2 linked regions of the Sporocytophaga myxococcoides genome follow. The protein of the gene in region 1 binds, or shares a complex with, the protein of each later gene. Links are inferred from orthologs where the notes say so. Each region holds a gene or a part of one and is shown on either strand. Other genes may lie near its edges.

The links. Proteins that work in one complex are often made in the same cells at the same time.
Region 2: the proteins of MYP_RS10650 (region 1) and uvrB are in contact, whole or in part, in a crystal structure (PDB 7EGT), measured with the Thermus thermophilus proteins. The link is inferred for Sporocytophaga myxococcoides from one-to-one orthologs. Residues at the interface, in WP_096412145.1 of Thermus thermophilus: His654, Arg656, Phe657, Gln666, Asp668, Glu669, Lys680, Arg681, Leu682, Ser683, Lys685, Tyr686, Ala687; in WP_096411307.1 of Thermus thermophilus: Glu23, Leu25, Arg26, Asp27, Gly28, Glu29, Arg30, Phe31, Arg55, Glu326, Asp327, Phe328, Glu379, Ser382, Gln383, His398, Gly400, Arg401.

What each region holds. Positions count from the first base shown.
Region 1 is NZ_BBLT01000004.1:90,304-97,687, forward strand. What follows is about bases 2,341-5,367. They hold MYP_RS10650 (ATP-dependent helicase), read left to right. Parts: upstream 2,341-2,738; coding sequence 2,739-4,997; downstream 4,998-5,367. Other genes in these bases: MYP_RS10655 (DUF4290 domain-containing protein), read left to right, coding at 5,036-5,367. Outside these bases: accC (acetyl-CoA carboxylase biotin carboxylase subunit), read left to right, coding at 1-556; MYP_RS10635 (hypothetical protein), read left to right, coding at 650-1,366; MYP_RS27000 (CBU_0592 family membrane protein), read left to right, coding at 1,380-1,637; MYP_RS10645 (DUF3109 family protein), read right to left, coding at 1,634-2,194; more of MYP_RS10655, read left to right, coding at 5,368-5,767; murA (UDP-N-acetylglucosamine 1-carboxyvinyltransferase), read left to right, coding at 5,771-7,078. UniProt on the Escherichia coli protein: A helicase with DNA-dependent ATPase activity. Unwinds DNA duplexes with 3'-5' polarity. Translocates on single-stranded DNA with 3'-5' polarity. Initiates unwinding more efficiently from a nicked substrate than double-stranded DNA.
Region 2 is NZ_BBLT01000011.1:52,787-60,121, forward strand. What follows is about bases 2,881-5,858. They hold uvrB (excinuclease ABC subunit UvrB), read left to right. Parts: upstream 2,881-3,314; coding sequence 3,315-5,402; downstream 5,403-5,858. Other genes in these bases: MYP_RS20970 (shikimate dehydrogenase family protein), read left to right, coding at 2,881-3,251; MYP_RS20980 (hypothetical protein), read right to left, coding at 5,535-5,726; MYP_RS20985 (hypothetical protein), read right to left, coding at 5,844-5,858. In the rest of the region: MYP_RS20955 (tetratricopeptide repeat protein), read left to right, coding at 1-1,092; MYP_RS20960 (phosphosulfolactate synthase), read left to right, coding at 1,085-1,855; MYP_RS20965 (DedA family protein), read left to right, coding at 1,858-2,508; more of MYP_RS20970, read left to right, coding at 2,508-2,880; more of MYP_RS20985, read right to left, coding at 5,859-6,062; ribosome biogenesis GTPase Der, read right to left, coding at 6,074-7,335. UniProt on the Escherichia coli protein: The UvrABC repair system catalyzes the recognition and processing of DNA lesions. A damage recognition complex composed of 2 UvrA and 2 UvrB subunits scans DNA for abnormalities.

The DNA of each region.
Region 1 (7,384 bases):
AGCTATTAAATATGAAGGTGCCGGAACTATTGAATTCCTTGTAGACAAAAACGGTGACTTCTATTTCATGGAAATGAATACCCGTATCCAGGTAGAGCATACTATTACTGAAGAAGTAACCGGTGTTGACCTGGTGAAAGAGCAAATTAAAGTAGCAGCTGGTGGCGCCATTCCAAATAAGAACTTTATTCCTGGAAGGTACTCAATAGAATGTCGTATCAACGCAGAAGATCCAGCTAATGGCTTCAGACCTAATCCTGGTAAAATTACAAACTTCCACCTTCCCGGCGGATATGGTGTAAGGGTTGATACTCATTGCTACAATGGATATACCATTCCTCCAAACTACGACTCAATGATCGGAAAGCTTATTGCAAGCGGTTCTACAAGAGAAGAGGCTTTGGCCAGAATGAAAAGGGCTTTGGAGGAATTTGTTATTGAAGGTGTTAAAACAACAATTCCATTCCATATTAAATTAATGGAAGACCCTCAGTTCCAATCCGGTAAATTCAATACTGCATTTCTTGAATCATTCGACTTTTCAAAACTGAAATAAAAAATAAGATAAAAAGAAAGCTGCTCCAAAGCAGCTTTTCTTTTTAAGGTTACATTCATTCTTAAGAAGGTATTTACAATAAATTTTGCCCCCATGAAAGCCACTCAAAGCTTCAATTTCTTAAGACTTTTTTTTTCATTTTCTCTGATTTTTATTGCTCTTAATGCGCAATCTCAAGACTCCCCAAAACATTTTATTGAGGCTGGCATCAGCCCAAGTTCCTACAGAGGAGACCTCAATAATTCTTTTCAGCAGTGGACTGCTTTATATAATGCCGGTATTAAATTCTATAAGAAAAAAAGAATCAATGGTGGTATAAATATTTTTGTGGGAAATATCATGGGACAAAATGGGAAGTATGAATTTAACCCAGATTTGAACCCATCCCCCACTCCCAATACCTATTTCAAAACTAATGTAATTGGTGTAAATTATGATTTGCAGCTCAATTTAATAAAAAGGAAATGGGGATGCATTTTTATAAGTCAGGGTATTGGTCTTATGCGATTTACGCCAAAAGATCAGAATAATGACAAACTTCAAACAAAACTAAGTACAAGGGCAAAAGGAGAAGATTATAACAATGTAACATTTGTCTTTCCCACTAAAGCAGGTGTTATGTTTTTCCTTCCATCTTGGTACGCCATTGGATTACAAGCAGGTTACTTAAACCCTACTTCTGATTATCTTGATAATATCAGCAATTGGGGAATAAAAAAGAAAAAGGATAATATCCTCACGGTAAAGTTTAGCGTATTTATTCCATTAAATACAAATAAAACCGTAACCTCTCCGGATACTTCAAAATAATAAAATCGTAAAGTTGGAATATTTATTAAATTTAACCGGTTGGATTGGTGCTATAGAAGTATTGATTGCTTATTTTCTTATTTCCACGAATAGAGTTACTTCGGAAAAATTCTCATATCAGCTGCTCAACGCGACGGGTGCTGTATTCTTGATCATAAACACCATATACCTGAAAGCTTATCCCTCTGCCTTTGTAAATATCATTTGGACAGCTGTTGCACTTTTCAATATGGTAAAATCAAAAGCGAGTGACAAATCAGAAATTCGCTAGATTTTCTCTATAGTTTTCACCAACGAGTTATACCAATCCTCTCCATATTTTCTGATCAATGGATCTTTTAAAAATTTGTATATAGGAACCTGTAATGACTCTCCATTGCTGCATGCGGGGCTACAGATATTCCACCTGTCATAGTTTAATGCGTCATAATGTTCATACTTGCTAATTCTTATAGGATACAAGTGGCATGAAATTGGTTTTTTATAATCAATCTTTCCCATTAAGTATGCCTTTTCAATACCACACTTAAGAATTCCCTTTTCATAAATAGCATAGGCACACTCCCTGTTTTTAATAGTTGGTGTGGTAAGATCTCCGTCACTATCAATGACTGTCAACCCCTGCTCTTCAATTGCCTTTATTCCTTCTGCTGACAAATATGGTTTTACCTTATCGTAAATCTCTTCCAGGATCATCCCTTCATCCTCTTCCAATGGGGCGCCTGCATCACCTTCTACACAACAGGCTCCCTTACATTTAATTAAATCACAGACAAAAAATTTATCTGCGATATCGTCGCTAATTACCGTTTTTCCCTGTACTATCACTTGATTTTCTTTTTAACTCCAACTGTTTTTCTAGTTGAAGAATTCAAAATTAAAAAATTATTCCCCAAAAACTCTATTCCCAATTACTCATCCTGATATTTTGCCAATATTAAAATAAAAGGGGAATCTTTACTTCTTTTAAAACACCTAATAACACCTCAAAATCAACTAATTACAAATATAATTCCTAGACGGTTATATTTGCTGTATTACATTAAAAAATATGGAGTTGTTTTTTTAAAAAACATGAGGGCAACTTAATACTGATTATCAGTCAATTATACAATAATAAAAAAACATCTTGTCCCTTTTGAATAGAAGATCTAAGAAACCATTCTATTTCAGGAGATGTTCCTTATTAGATTAGAAAAGTCTGGAATTAAAAGAATATCTATTTTCTATTCCTAAATTTTAAAAATTATCAATTCAATTCCTCCTGATATCCATCTCCGGATTCAAAAATATAAGTTTTTCAGAATTCAAACTTTAAATGGGATTTGAAGAGAAATATATTGTAAATTGCAAACTAGATTAGCAAGCCCAAATGGATTACATAGAAAGCCTTAATCCCTCCCAAAAAGACGCTGTTATTAATACTGAAGGCCCAAGCATGATTATTGCTGGTGCCGGATCTGGGAAAACCAGAGTATTAACCTTCAGGATCGCCAACCTTATACAAAAAGGAGTAGATCCTTTCAATATTCTAGCCCTTACCTTTACCAATAAAGCCGCAAAGGAAATGCGGGAAAGGATCGAAAAGGTTGTAGGTCCGGAAGCCAGAGGACTTTGGATGGGAACTTTTCACTCTGTATTTGCCCGAATATTAAGAGCTGAAGCAGAAAAAATAGGTTATACCAGCAATTTTACCATCTATGATACAGACGATTCCAAAACACTAATTAAACAAATTGTCAAAGAGCAATACCTTGACGAGAAACTTTATAAACCTAGCACTGTTTTAGCCAGAATTTCAGGAGCCAAAAACCGTCTGATCTCTGCTCAGGAATACCTCAACAACCCTCATTTCATGGCGGATGACGCTTCGGCCATGAGGCCTGAAATGGGGAAATTGTACAAACTATATCAGGACAGATGCTTCAAAGCTGGAGCAATGGATTTTGACGACTTGCTTTTTAACACCAACATTCTGTTTAAAAATCATATTGATGTAGTTAACAAATACCAGAACATATTCAAATATGTGCTGGTAGACGAGTTTCAGGATACCAACCTTAGCCAGTATAGCATTACAAAAAAGCTTTCGGCAAAAAACCGTAACATCTGTGTAGTAGGAGATGATGCTCAAAGTATATATGCATTTCGTGGGGCAGACATTCAGAATATCCTGAACTTTGAAAAAGATTATCCGGAATTGCAGGTCTATAAACTGGAACAAAACTACAGGTCTACTAAAGTTATTGTTAATGCTGCAAACTCGGTAATAGGCAAAAACAAAGCACAGCTTAAGAAAAACGTTTTTACAGAAAACGAAACCGGTAAGCTGATAGAAATAATCAAGGCTACGTCTGACAATGAAGAAGGACGAATGGTTGCCACAGCTATTTTTGAAGAAAAAATGGCTCACCAGTTAAAGAATAAAGACTTTGCTATCCTCTACAGAACTAACTCACAATCAAGAGCATTTGAAGAAGCACTGAGAAGAATGAACCTTAAATACAAGGTAATTGGAGGCTTATCTTTCTATCAGAGAAAAGAAATTAAAGACCTTGTTGCTTATTTAAGGTTTACCCTTAACCCTAATGATGAACAAGCTTTAAGAAGGATTATCAATTATCCTAAGAGAGGAATCGGTGATACTACGGTATCCAAACTATTGGTTACTGCCGAAGAGCAAGGCGCCCCACTTTGGGATGTATTAAATAACGTACATTCAGTTATACCAGGAAGGGCTGCAGCAGCTATTGAGGGTTTCGTAGTACAAATTAAAAACTACATGCGCCTTGCTGAAAACAAGGACGCCTTTGAAACTGCTATTGAAGTAGCTCAGTCTTCAGGAATACTGAAAGAATTGTATGAAGATAAAACTGTTGAAGGGCTAAGCAGGTATGAAAACGTTCAGGAACTTTTGAATGGTATTAAAGAATTTGTAGACAACCCTAATATTGAGGATAAAAAGCTTGGTTCTTTCTTGCAGGAAATATCTCTTCTGACAGATATTGAAGAAGAAAAGGACAAAGATAATGACTACATTGTGCTTATGACCATTCACTCAGCCAAAGGACTTGAGTTTAAGAGCGTATATATAGTAGGAATGGAAGAAGAATTGTTTCCTTCCCAGATGATGTTGAGCAGCAGAGCAGACTTGGAAGAAGAAAGGAGATTATTCTACGTAGCAATCACACGTGCACAAAGTAATCTTTGCCTTTCTTTCGCAGCTACTAGATATCGGTTCGGGCGATTAAAAGAATGCGAACCCAGCAGATTCTTAAATGAATTAGACCCTCAATACCTGAATATCAGCAGAAGAGCAAGACCAGAACCTGCTGCTACTCCGGCAGCAGCAACTTCTTCTTCTCCTCAGGTAATAAAAGCTAAACCAAAAACCGCTTCACCTGTTTTAAGTAAACCAAAGAGTAACTATGTCCCCTCTCCGGATTTTAAACCAAGTGATACTTCACTGTTAAAACCAGGAATGAGAGTAGAACACCTCAAATTTGGATATGGAACGGTAAAAGCAATGGATATATCCGGCACCGACCGAAAAGCTATTATCGAATTTAACGATCATGGAGAAAAAACATTGATTTTGAGTTTCGCTAAACTAAAAATTCACACTACATAATTATTAATATTTTTAAGCACGCAATCTAACACTACATTATGGAGATACCAGATCCTTCAACAGGCATTGTTTTAAAAGAATACGGAAGAAATATTCAAAAGCTTGTTGATTTTGTGATAAGCATACCAGACCGCGAAGAGAGAGGACGTTATGCGAAAACGCTTATCGAGCTAATGAAACAGATTAATCCAAACATGAGAGATACCCAGGATTTCGGAAAGCTCTGGGACCACCTTTATATCATGTCTGATTTTAAACTCGATGTAGAAACCCCTTTCCCTATGCCGGAGAAATCATTGCTTGGGAAAAAACCAATGACCGTTGGCTATAATAATAATTTGCTTTATTATAAACATTACGGAAAAAATATAGAATTGCTTATAGCGAAAGCTTTGCAACTGGAAGATAAAGACGAACAAGAAGCTGCTATAATATATATAGGTAAGCTTATGAAGAGATTTTATCAGACCTGGAATAAGGAAAACATTACCGACGATATCATCATTGAACAACTTATAACAATGTCCAAGAATAAGTTGCCTATCAATGCCGAAAAAATTAAAGCTAATAATCTTTTCGATTCTCAGGTTAAAGAAATGCGTGAGCCGAAAAACAGCAGCCAAAGTGGAGGCGGTTCCAATGGTAATGGATACAAAAGAGAATTCCGTAGCAGAGATAGCAACAGTAGAGACAACAGCAGAGAATACAGGGACAACAGAGGAGATAACAGAGACAATAAATACTCTAAGGATAAAAGAAGAAAAAACTAAGGAATGGCTTCATTTGAAATTATCGGTGGTAAACGTCTTAAAGGAGACATTTATCCTCAGGGAGCAAAAAACGAAGCGCTTCAGATCCTTTGTGCTGTTTTATTAACTCCGGAACCTGTTACTATTCATAATGTACCGGACATTATTGATGTTAACAAACTTATTGAATTGTTAAAAGATTTTGGTGTAAAAGTAGAAAAGACTGGAGAATCCACTTATCTGTTTGAAGCCAAAAATGTAAATATTGCCTTTTTAGAAACTGATTCTTTTAAAAAGAAAGCTGCAGCGCTAAGAGGCTCCATAATGATCCTTGGTCCGCTATTAGCAAGATTTGGGAAAGCCAAAATGCCCAAGCCGGGAGGTGATAAAATCGGACGCCGCAGACTAGATACCCACTTTCTGGGTTTTGAACAATTAGGTGCAAAATTCTCCTATGATTCCGGAGATAGTTTTTATCAAATTGATGCAAGTAATCTAAAAGGATGCTATATGCTCCTTGACGAAGCATCCGTAACAGGAACTGCCAACGTTGTGATGGCTGCTGTTCTTGCCAAAGGCAAAACCACCATATACAATGCAGCCTGCGAACCATACCTGCAACAGCTATGCTCTATGCTAAACCGCATGGGTGCGAAAATCAGCGGTATCGGTTCCAATCTTCTTACTATAGAAGGTGTGGATTCTTTAGGAGGTACTGCACATACTATACTTCCAGATATGATCGAAATAGGAAGTTTTATCGGTATGGCAGGAATGACCAGTTCTGAAGTCACAATAAAGAATTGCAGAATTGATATGTTGGGAATTATCCCGACCATATTCAGACGACTTGGTATTAAAATGGAATTCAGAGGGGATGATATTCATATCCCTTCTCAGGATAGCTATGAAATAGAAACATTTATTGATGGCTCTATACTTACAATATCTGATGCAATTTGGCCAGGATTTACACCTGACCTTATGAGTATTGCATTGGTTGTGGCTACCCAGGCAAAAGGTTCTGCACTGATACATCAGAAAATGTTTGAAAGCAGACTTTTCTTTGTTGACAAACTGATAGATATGGGAGCACAGATAATTCTATGCGATCCACACAGGGCTACAGTAATTGGGCTTAATAAACAAATTCCTCTTCGAGGAATACAGATGACATCTCCTGATATCAGAGCTGGAGTGGCTTTATTGATCGCTGCTTTATCTGCCAATGGCAAAAGTACTATACACAATATAGAACAAATAGACAGAGGTTATCAGAATATTGATACCAGGCTGAATGCACTTGGAGCTGAAATAAGAAGAATTTCTTAAATAATCTTTTTGTACAAAGGAGCCTTATTCCGGCTCCTTTTTTATGAATGATATGGAAATCAAAAGCAATAAACTAAGGATTTTAATAGCCATCATACTTATTATTATTTCTTACGTTTACTTCAGATTTATCAACTTTCTTCCGACCACTATATCCTATGTACTTTATTTTGCACTAATCCTCATTTCGATCATAATTGCCTTTATATCAAAGAGACGCGATGTTACCATTGGAATTTTATATGGTTTAACCTTTGTTCTGGTTTCTTTGATTTTTATCTTTACCTTTTTTACAGAAGAATTATA
Region 2 (7,335 bases), on another replicon or contig:
AAAGCCAACATTCTTATTCAGCAGGAAAGGTTTGAAGATGCAATTGAATTACTTCAGCACGCACTCGATATAATTGAGGAAAAAGATGATATGTATTATGGCCTTGGTCTTGCCTATCAGGAATGGGGAAAAATGGACATTGCCATAGAATTTTTCAGGAAAGCCATCGAGGAAAACCAACACCATGAAGAAGCTCTTTATGACCTGGCGTTCTGCCTGGATCATACTGGCAAGCTTGAAGACAGTTTGTCTTTTTATGAGAAATTCATAAACCAGGACCCTTACTCTTATTTTGCCTGGTACAACATGGGTATTGTCTATTTCAAATTAACCGATTATGAAAAAGCAATTCATGCTTATGAATTTTCTTTGGCTATTAATGACAATTTTGCTTCTGCGTGGTTTAACATGGGGAATTGCTATGTCCAGATGGAACAGCCAGAGCGTGGACTTGAATGCTATAATAGAACACTCGAACTTGAAGATCCGGATCCGGAAACCTATTTAAGTATTGCCACTTGTTATGAAAAACTTAACAAACCTGGCCAGGCAATAGAATTTTACAGAAAAGCATCAAAACTGGATTGTTTTTGCAGTGAGGCCTGGTACGGTTTAGGAAAATGTCTGGACAGTCAGGAAAAATCATATGAGGCGATCCATTTTTTTAAAAAAGCCATAAAGTTAGAAAAAGAAAACCCTGATTATTGGTCTGGTCTTGCCAAAGCAGAATATAAAACAGGAAATATAGTGTCCTGCCTGGAAGCTTACGAAGAAGCATGTTTCCTGCGTCCGGACGACCCGGAGCTCTGGCTGAACTGGTCATTTATTCACTACGAGCAGGGAGATAATCCGAAAGCTATTGAATTGATTAAAAATGGTATAGAAGAGATTCCGGAAGAAGCATTATTGTACTATAGAGCAGCCGCTTATTTAATTAATGCAGGTAATTACAAAGAAGCCTTTAATTATTTAGAAAATGGTTTAATTTTGAACTTTGAAAAACATATTGTCCTCTATGAGTTTTTCCCAAAACTGGAAACTCAAAAGGCGCTGTATAAAATCATTGATCAGTATAGAAAAGAAGATGTATAACAATTTTGTGCTTTCCAAGATCCCTGAGAGGACTAAAAAACCGAGAGAATACGGCTTTACAATGGTAATGGATAAAGGTCTAAGTATCAGGGAAACGGAAGATTTGATTGAAGTCGCAGGGAATTATATCGACATCATTAAGCTTGGCTGGGCAACCTCTTACGTTACTCCAAATCTTAAAGATAAACTTGACATTTATAAGTCAGCAGGCATACCGGTATATTTCGGCGGCACTCTTTTCGAAGCTTTTATTGTAAGAAATCAATTTGAGGATTACATAAGAATTCTGGACAAATACAATATGACTTTTGCTGAAGTCTCCGACGGAAGCATTGAACTAAATCATGATGTTAAATGTCAGTATATCAATCGTCTTTCACAGCAAGTAACTGTATTATCTGAGGTAGGATCAAAAGACGTTGAAAAAATTATTCCACCATACAAGTGGATTCAATTGATGCAGGCTGAACTTGATGCAGGTGCCTGGAAAGTAATCGGAGAAGCCAGAGAAGGGGGAAATGTTGGACTTTTCCGTTCCACTGGGGAGGTTAGATCAGGTCTTGTAGAAGAAATTTTAACTAAAATTCCTTTTGAAAAAATAATCTGGGAAGCCCCTCAGAGAGAACAACAAGTTTGGTTTATCAAACTTCTGAGTTCAAATGTTAATCTCGGAAATATTTCTCCAAATGAAGTTATTCCATTAGAAACACTTCGTTTGGGACTCAGAAGTGATACATTTGATTATTTTCTAAATAAACTTTAAAAATGACGGACTTAATAAAGGGCTTTATTGACCTATTCCTACACCTCGATCAGCATTTAAGCCAAATCATTACTGATTATGGATTTTGGACTTATTTGATTTTATTCATGATCATTTTTGTGGAAACTGGCCTTGTAATTATGCCTTTTCTGCCGGGTGATTCACTGCTATTTGCAGCAGGAACCTTTGCTGCTTTGGGCAGTCTGAATCTTTGGTTGTTAATTTTTCTTTTGTTTATTGCAGCATTTCTTGGCGATACACTGAATTACTTCATTGGCAATTTTATTGGTCCGAAAGTCTTTAGTAAAGATTATCGTTTGCTAAAAAAGGAACATCTTATTAAAACGCAGCAGTTCTATGAAAAACATGGTGGAAAAACCATCATTTTTGCCCGTTTTATGCCTATTATCAGAACCTTTGCACCATTTATAGCAGGTGTAGGTACCATGAACTATAGGAAATTCCTTAGTTATAATATTATCGGAGGCATTTTATGGATAGCAGGATTTACCCTGCTTGGGTATTTATTTGGAAATATTCCAGCTGTTAAAAAGAATTTTACTCTTGTAATCTTTGGAATAATTCTTTTATCTATGACACCTCCACTTATAGAATATTTAAGGAGCAAGTTTCAGAAAAAAACTGTAGCTTAATGAATGTATATGGATTAATTGGGTTTCCGCTTACCCATTCTTTTTCCAAACGCTATTTTACTGAAAAGTTTGAAAAAGAAGGAATACAAAATTGTAAATACGAACTATTTGAAATAAGGGAAGCCACTGAGCTTCCCTCTGTTATTTCATCCCAGCCTCAACTTAAAGGCCTTAATGTAACTATTCCTCATAAAGAGGCGGTGATAGAGATGTTAGATGAACTGGATCCTGCTGCAGAAAAAATCGGCGCTGTTAATGTCATCAAAGTAATAGAAGGAAATAAGCTTAAAGGGTATAACTCCGATTACTACGGATTTAAAAATTCACTTATTAAATTTCTTGGAGACGAAGATCTGAAATCTCTTAAAGCATTGATTCTTGGAACTGGGGGCGCTGCTAAAGCTGTGATAGCTGCATTGGACGACCTTGCTATTCCTTTTAAAATGGTTTCCAGGTCCGGAAGTCAATATCTTTTCAGCTATGAGGATGTGAATGCTGAGGTGCTTGCAGAATACAGACTTATTATTAATACATCTCCTCTTGGCATGTATCCAAAAGTCGATACCTGTCCCGCAATCCCTTACGAATTTATTACAGAAAAACATTACTTGTTTGACCTTGTTTACAACCCCGAAGAAACCCTTTTTATGAAAAAGGGAAGTAGGCTGGGGGCTAGAACAAAAAACGGTCTTGAAATGCTGCATCTCCAGGCTGAAAAAGCCTGGGAAATATGGAACAGTTAGCAACTCGCTTATGTTACCGAGGTTGTGACAATGTTTTTATAACCTATACCAAAAGGAGCTCAATTGTTTAACATAACATCACATTACAGGCCAACTGGCGATCAGCCTAAGGCAATTGCAAAACTTGTAGACGGAGTCAACAAAGGTGAACCTGCTCAGACTTTGCTTGGAGTTACTGGTTCAGGGAAAACGTTTACCATAGCTAATGTTATTCAGGAAGTGCAAAAACCTACCCTGATCCTGAGCCACAATAAAACCCTGGCAGCTCAGCTTTATGGTGAGTTCAAACATTTTTTTCCTGATAACCTGGTCGAATATTTCATCAGTTATTACGACTACTACCAACCGGAAGCTTATATCGCTTCATCTAATTTGTATATAGAAAAAGATCTCTCGATAAATGAAGAGATTGAAAAGCTCAGGCTTGCCGCCACTTCGGCTCTCATGAGCGGACGAAGAGATATCATTGTAGTAGCCTCGGTTTCTTGTATCTATGGTATCGGAAATCCTGAAGAGTTTGGCAAAAATATCGTAACAGTGGTACAAGGCGAAAAAGTCTCCAGGAATAAGCTTCTTTACGCTTTTGTAGAGATTCTTTATAACAGAACTACTGCAGAATTTAAACGCGGTACTTTTCGTGTTACAGGAGATACAGTAGATGTGTTTCCTGCCTATGCCGACTTTGCCTATAGAATTATTTTCTGGGGCGATGAGATTGAAGCTATTCAGAGAATTGATCCTCATTCAGGAAAAAAATTAAATGATGAGAAGTTTTTTAACCTTTACCCGGCAAACCTTTTTGTCACCGGTAAAGACGCTTTAAAATTAGCCATAAGCGAAATCCAGGATGATCTGGTAAAGCAGGTGAAGTTATTTGAATTTGAGCAACGCCATCTGGAAGCCAAAAGAATACAGGAGCGTACCGAGTTTGATATGGAGATGATGAGAGAAATTGGTTATTGTTCAGGTATAGAAAACTACTCAAGGTATTTTGACAGAAGAAATCCGGGAGACAGGCCATTCTGCCTGCTGGATTATTTCCCTTCCGACTTCCTGATGGTTATAGATGAAAGCCATGTAACAGTTCCCCAGATCAGAGCCATGTGGGGAGGCGACCGTTCCAGAAAGGTAAACCTTGTTGATTATGGTTTTCGGCTGCCTTCTGCGCTTGATAACAGGCCGCTTACTTTTAATGAATTTGAAAATATGGCTCCTCAAACTATTTATGTAAGTGCAACCCCTGCTGACTATGAACTGAGAAAATGTGACGGAGTCGTAATAGAACAGATTATCAGGCCGACTGGACTGCTTGACCCGCTTATTGAGGTAAGGCCAAGCGGTAACCAGATTGATGACCTTCTGGACGAAATTCATGAACGGGTGAAAGCCAATGACAGAGTGCTTGTAACCACTCTTACGAAAAGAATGGCCGAAGAACTTACCAAGTTCCTGTCAAAGGTAAATGTTAAATGTCGTTATATTCATTCTGAAGTAAAAACACTGGACAGAGTAGAAATATTGAGAGAACTACGCCTGGGGGTTTTTGACGTGCTGGTCGGTGTCAACCTTTTAAGAGAAGGTCTGGATTTACCTGAGGTCTCTCTGGTAGCCATTATGGATGCAGATAAAGAAGGTTTCCTGAGAAACCAGAGGTCTCTTATACAAACCATTGGCAGGGCAGCGCGAAACGAGAATGGTAAAGTGATTATGTATGCCGACAAAATCACTGATTCTATGAGGATTTCAATAGAAGAAACCAACCGTAGACGGGCAATCCAAATGGAGTATAATAAGCAGCATAATATTACGCCAAAGACTGTATTAAAAAGCCGTGAAGAAATTCTCGGTCAGACCAAGGTTGCGGATTCCAGAAAAGAAACGAGAACATACTATGTTCAGGAAGAACATAAAGATCTGGCAGCAGACCCTGTATTGCAATATTTGAGCAAACCTGAGTTGGAAAAGATGATTCAGAGAACACAGAAAGAAATGGAAAAAGCGGCCAAAGAAATGGATTTTATGGAAGCTGCCCGTTTACGCGATGAGTTGTTTGAGTTAAAAAAACTTGCGGAAAAGAATGATTCAGGGAGTGTAGAAAATGAAGACAAGAAAAGCAGCGAGACCGTGAAAAAATCAAAAAAATCAAAATAGAAATTTTCCGAATTACAAGAAAGTTTTAAATACTCAAACCTAATCTAAAAAGTATTGAAATTGATATAATTAAAAAAGCCTTGGTCTAACCAAGGCTTTTTTTGAATGTCTTTTTTTGACCGCGATCACTAATTAGTGAGCAGGAGCAGTAGCATTAGTGTCTACTGGAGCAGTAGCATTAGTGTCTACTGGAGCAACTGGAGCCTCTTCAACGTGAGCAGTGTCAACAGTTTCAGCAGTAGAAGCTTCTTCTGCTTTTTTCTCAGAGCAAGAAGCGAATGATAATGTACCAGCTACGAATAATAACGCAAATAATTTTCTCATAGTAATTAAAACTTTTTTAATTTAGATTTAAGATGCAAATATATAGATATTTTTAAATCGCAAAAGGAAAAATGGGATTTTTTTGGAAAAAAAATATGTTAGCATCTATGCAATAAATTAATCCTCCAATAATTTTTTCAACTTCTTTTTAGCCTTTTTCCCTGCCTTCTCTCCCTCTTTTGAGGTCTCTTCAGCAGCTTCGCCGGTAGCCTCAACAGCTTCTTCGGATTTTTCTTTCAGTTTATCAAGCGCTTTCTCAGATTTGGATTTTTCCTCGCATGAAGAAATAATCGTAAATGATAGAATGATTAGGCTGCCAAATAAAATCTTTTTCATAAATATTGAAGTTATTTTTTTCTGAATACGATATTAACAGGAACACCCTCGAATCCAAAGTGCTCTCTCAATTTATTTTCCAGAAACTTTGCGTACGGGCCCTTTATGTACTGAGGCAGGTTGCAGAAAAAAGCAAACGTGGGAGAATGTGTCGGCAACTGCGTTATGTATTTGATCTTGATATGCTTGCCCTTCAGTGAAGGTGGAGGGTATCTGTCAATCTCAGGCAACAAAGCTTCATTCAAAGCAGAAGTTGTGACTTTCTTACTTCTGCTTTCATAAACGTCAATTGCTGTTTCTATTGCCTTATGAATTCTCTGTTTATTTAAAACAGACACAAAAATAATCGGAATAAAATCCATACCCGCTAGTTGGGACCTTATGTCATCTTCAAACTTCTTAGCAGTATTGGTATCTTTCTCTATCAAATCCCATTTATTGACCAAAAGGACAATACCCTTACGATTTCTGTTGGCTAAACCAATGATGTTAAGATCCTGCGTTTCCAATCCGTTCTGGGCATCAATGATAACGATACAAACGTCAGAAGCTTCAAGTGCTCTGATAGATCTTAAGACAGAATAAAATTCAATATCTTCTTTTACTCTTGCCTTTTTGCGCAATCCTGCTGTATCTGTAATAATGAACTCCTTATTGAATGCGGTATATTTCGCGTCCACTGCATCTCTTGTGGTACCTGCGATATCCGTTACAATGCTTCTTTGTCTCCCAAGAAGTACGTTAAGAAATGAAGATTTGCCAACATTCGGTCTGCCTATAATCGCTATTCTTGGAACGCCTTCATCAGGATTTTCGATGCCGTCATTTGAAAAATGCTTTACTACTTCATCAAGCAGTTCTCCCGTGCCTGACCCATTCTGAGAGCTAATAGGATATACATCACCAAGACCAAGTGCATAAAACTCACCGGAAAGATTTGCTCTTTCATGAGTGTCTGCTTTATTAGCTACAAGGAAAATCGGCTTTTTCGCTCTTCTTAACTTATGTGCAAACTCTTCATCAAGAGGATGAAGACCTGCAAACGTATCGACAACAAACAGTACCACTGTAGCTTCTTCTAAAGCAACATCAACCTGTTCCTTAATTGCCTCTTCAAAAAGATCATCTGTATTCGCTACATATCCACCTGTATCTACAATGGTAAAAAACTTCCCGATCCATTCTCCATATCCGTAATGCCTGTCTCTTGTGACACCGCTCATGTCGTCCATGATCGCAGTTCTGGTGCCGACGAGACGGTTAAATAGTGTGG